2 regions of the Nocardia sp. NPDC047648 genome follow, and region 2 is predicted to be linked to the other one. Evidence: riboswitches for the same ligand, from Rfam matches in the RefSeq annotation. Region 2 holds a riboswitch; the other holds the start of a gene.

Region 1 (2,183 bases), on a different contig from region 2:
CCGCGTGAACCGCACCGACATGGAATCCCCCTTCGCAAACCTCTTCACAAGACCGCCTAGCATCGTTGCGAAGTTGCGTTCACAGCGCCGACACATGGGCGGCGCCGCAGCAACCGGTGTGCTGCCCGGCGGCCGGAGCCGGTGCGAGGTGGGGTGCGGGTGGCCGCCGTGCGGTCGACCGACGACCGGGCTCGGCCTCGATACCTCGACACGCGGCCGCGGCCACGCACGAAGCGAACCACGCGCACGACGAGTTCGGGAGGCGGATCACCGGTAGCCGCTGCGGGTATCGGCGAAGATCCGATCCGATTCCGCGCACGACTCGGGGAATTCCGTGAACGGTCGATACGAATCGGCGTGCCCGGTCCTGCCGATAGCCGGAACGCAAGCCGGCGCCGAATCGGTACGCGGCGATCGTCTCGGGCAAATGCGAGGCCGCTCGTGGCGCGCCACCGGACAACTTCGCGTCCGCGGGGCCGACCGGTGCGGCCCCTATCCGACCGCAGGTGGCCGCGGCAGCGGCTCCCGATCGCGGGTCGGTCGTTCCCGGCGGCCGCACCGCGTCCTATGCTGAGAGTGCAGCTGGTTCACCGCAGCACGACGAGATGGAGCCCCGACGTCGCGCGACGGAGTCGAGCCCGCCCGTGCGGCGACGTTACGGCGGGCGAGAGGGAACCCGGTGGGAATCCGGGACTGTCCCGCAGCGGTATGCAGGAACGACCGCCGTCACCAGGCACTGGGTTTCAGCGAGCCGGAAGGCTACGCGACCCGGGAAGCGACGGCCAGTAGGTCGGCCATCGGGAGCACTCCGGCGTACGCCGGCCCGCACGGCCGGTGCCCGCGAGTCCGAAGACCTGCCAGTCGTGCCGGGTACGCCGTACCCGGCGGCCATCGCCTCGTGGATTGGGCGTGCGGATCACCAGCTGACGTGTCGGGCTCCTCGGCCGAGATTTCACCGGCATGTCACAGGGTTCTCCGCCTGCCCGTACGGCGATGGCTTTCGTCCACAGCAATGGAGAAACATCGTGACTGTTGCACAGCAGAAGCCGTTCACCGCGACGGTTCTCGGGCTTCCGCGAGTAGGGCCCCGGCGTGAACTGAAGCGGGCCACCGAAGCCTATTGGGCAGGCGAGATCGACGCGGGCCGGTTGCACGGCGTGGCGCGCGACCTGCGGCGGGCCCAGCTCATCGATTTGCGAGCCGCGGGCCTCGACTCGATTCCGGTCGGCACCTTTTCCTACTACGACCAGATGCTCGACACCGCCGAACTGCTGGGCGCGCTGCCGCCCCGGGTCGCCGGGATCGCCGACCCACTGGATCGGTATTTCGCCGCCGCGCGCGGCACCGAAACGGTGGAGCCCTTGGAGATGACCAAGTGGTACGACACCAACTACCACTACCTGGTGCCGGAAATCGGCCCCGAGACCGCGTTCTCGCTGCACCCGGAGAAGCTGCTGGCGCAACTGCGGGAGGCGCTCGAGCTGGGCGTGCCTGCGCGACCGGTGGTGATCGGCCCGATCACCTTCCTGAAACTGGCCAAGGCGAGTGGCGGCTCGGCCCTGGCCCGGCTGATCGAACTGCTGCCGCTGTATCGGGAACTGCTGCGCAGGCTCGCCGGGGCCCAGTGGGTGCAGATCGACGAGCCGGTGCTGGTCACCGACCTCACGGCGGAGGAGATCGGCCTGGTGCAGGTCACCTACGCCGAACTCGCCGACGCCGCCGAGCGTCCGGCGATCCTCGTCGCGACCTACTTCGGGCAGCCGGACGCCGCGCTGCCTGCGCTGGCGAGCACCGGTATAGAAGGAGTGGCCCTGGACTTCACCTCCGGCGCCGATGTCGCCGCGGTGGCCGACGTGCCCGCGCTGACCGGGAAGCTGATCGTCGCGGGGGTCGTGGACGGTCGCAACGTCTGGCGCACCGATCTCGACCGCGCTCTGGCCACCCTCGATACGTTGCGGGGATCCGCTGCGCAGGTGGCTGTTTCGAGTTCGTGCTCGCTGCTGCACGTGCCCTACACGTTGGCCGCGGAGACGAGCTTGGACGAGCGGCTGCGCTCCTGGCTGGCGTTCGGCGCGGAGAAGGTAACCGAAATCCGCCTGCTCGCGACCGCGCTGAGCGACGGTGCGCAAGCGATCGGCGCCGAGTTGGCCGAGGTGCGTGCGGCGCTGGCGTCGCGGAGGTCC
Region 2 (2,183 bases):
GGAGATATCGCGGAAGGTGGTGACCGAGCCGTGCAGCCGGTATCCCTCCGGCCCGCGCTCGAAGGAGTTCAGGAAGTACCGCCCGGCGACCGGCCCGAAAAAGGACAGCACGGCCTCGTCGTCGGGGAACGGCTGCGGCCACGCCTCGATCATCGCCGCCCAGTGCGCGGCGGTGCGGCCGGTGAAGTCCGGCGCGATGTCCTCGATCACCAGCGCCCGGACCCGATCGGGGTGGGTCGCGGCGAACACCCAGCCGTGCAGCGCGCCCATCGAATGGCCGATCACCACCATCGGCTCGCCGATCGCGGCGGTGCCCGCGGCGAGGTCCGCGACGAAGGCCTCGGTGGTCAGTTCCCCGGGCGCGGGCCTGCCGTGGCCCGCGGCGTCGAAGCTGTAGACATGGCCGTATCCGCGCAGCCAGGCCAGCTGATCGCGCCAGGTGCGCGCGCTGCCCATCAGTCCGTGCAGCAGTAGGATCGGCGCGCCCGTTCCGCCTTCGTCGTGCAACATCGCCTCGACAATACGAGGTACCGAGCGTCTGCTCGGCCGCAGCCGCTAGCTTGGACCCATGGCTGTTGTGAAGATCAACGCGATCGAGGTTCCCGAGGGCGCGGGCCCCGAATTGGAGAAGCGGTTCGCCCACCGTGCGCACGCGGTCGAGGGCTCCCCCGGCTTCCTCGGCTTCCAGCTGCTCCGCCCCGTCGCCGGCGAGAAGCGGTATTTCGTTGTCACCCAGTGGGATTCGGAAGAGTCCTTCGCGGCCTGGCGGGACGGGCCCGCACGCGAGGCGCACGCGGGCGAGCGGCAGAAGCCGGTCTCCACGGGTGCGTCCCTGCTCGAGTTCGAGGTCGTGCTCGACGTCGAGGCCAAGCCCGCGAACTGAGTCCGGCATCCGACGCCGGGCAGGTCCGCCTGCCCGGCGACTCGCCCGACGCCGTGGTACGCCCGTGCCGGACCTGGTTGACGCGGGGGGTGTGCGGGTGTCACAGTTCGAGGGACAAACGCGAGGGTGACGCGGTAATTCCGGTGAGATTCCGGAGCGGTCGCGCCACTGTGTTCCACGCACCGAGTCCGGTGCCGGAAAGCCAGACACCGGCACCGTCGCGCCACCACCGGACGGGACGCGTATCCCAAGGAGGACTCGAATGGCCATCGCGCATACACCCAGCCGGGCAACCGATTCCCTGGCCGCCGTGCTCGTCACGGTCGGTGTCGTTCTTCTCGCATTGCTCACGCTCTACCTGGTCGGCTTCGACCAGGGTGTCATCTCGCGCAGCGGGATGTATCTGCATGAGCTGATGCACGACGGACGCCACCTGCTGGGGCTCCCGTGCCATTGATCGGTTCGCTCCGAACACTGCTGCTCCGCGGCCTGCTGGCCGGCCTCATCGCCGGCCTGCTGGCCGCGACAGTCGGTTACTTCGTCGGCGAACCGAAGGTGGACGCCGCCATCGCGATCGAGGAAGCGGGCTCCGCCGCCGGGCACACCCATGGCGAGCACGCGGAATCGACAGCAGGGCATTCCCACGGCGACGAGGAAGAACCGCTGGTGAGCCGCGGCGGCCAGAAGTTCGGACAGTTCCTCGCCCTCGGATTGGCCGGGCTCGCGCTCGGCGCTATCTACGCCTCGGTCGCGCATTTCGCGCGGCGCTACACCGCACTGTCCGGCCCACGGCTCGCCCTGGCGCTCGGCGCCGCGGGCTGGGCCGCGATCGTCGCGGTGCCGTTCTTCAAATATCCGGCGAATCCACCGGCGGTGGGTGATCCGGACACCATCAACGAGCGCACCCTGCTGTGGCTGGCGGCGGTCGTGCTGGGCCTGGTGGCCGTCGGCGCGGCGGTCGCGGCGTTCACCGCGCTGCGCGCGCAACTTCCCACGTTCCGCCTGATCGGCGGTGTCGCGGCGTTCGTCCTGGTGACGGCGCTCGGTTACGTCCTGCTGCCCGGCGTGAACGAGGTGAGCGCGGACTTCCCGGCCACCCTGCTGTGGCAGTTCCGGGTGGCGTCGCTGGCCGAGACCGCGACCCTGTGGGCCTGTCTCGGCCTCGGCTTCGCGGCGCTGACCGAGTTCGCGACCCGCACCGATACTCCGGTACCGGTGGCCGCCACTACCGCGGGGTGATTCGCGTCCGGAAGCACTGAGGCAGTGTCGGTCCCATGACCGGCACTGCCTTTTCCGTCTG

Evidence for each region. A riboswitch is a leader RNA that binds a small molecule or an ion and turns the genes downstream of it on or off. The one in region 2 is predicted to bind cobalamin.
Region 1: another riboswitch for cobalamin. It lies ahead of metE (5-methyltetrahydropteroyltriglutamate--homocysteine S-methyltransferase); the one in region 2 lies ahead of ABZ803_RS28085 (CbtB-domain containing protein).

The regions. Positions count from the first base shown of each region.
Region 1 covers NZ_JBEYSX010000002.1:475,812-477,994, reverse strand. Annotated here, with positions in the region: cobalamin riboswitch at 668-856, shown strand; gene metE (5-methyltetrahydropteroyltriglutamate--homocysteine S-methyltransferase) at 1,023-2,183, shown strand, end outside.
Region 2 covers NZ_JBEYSX010000015.1:207,316-209,498, reverse strand. Annotated here, with positions in the region: gene ABZ803_RS28095 (alpha/beta hydrolase) at 1-510, opposite strand, end outside; gene mhuD (mycobilin-forming heme oxygenase MhuD) at 569-883, shown strand; cobalamin riboswitch at 964-1,116, shown strand; gene ABZ803_RS28085 (CbtB-domain containing protein) at 1,146-1,340, shown strand; gene ABZ803_RS28080 (CbtA family protein) at 1,331-2,122, shown strand; gene ABZ803_RS28075 (hypothetical protein) at 2,158-2,183, shown strand, end outside.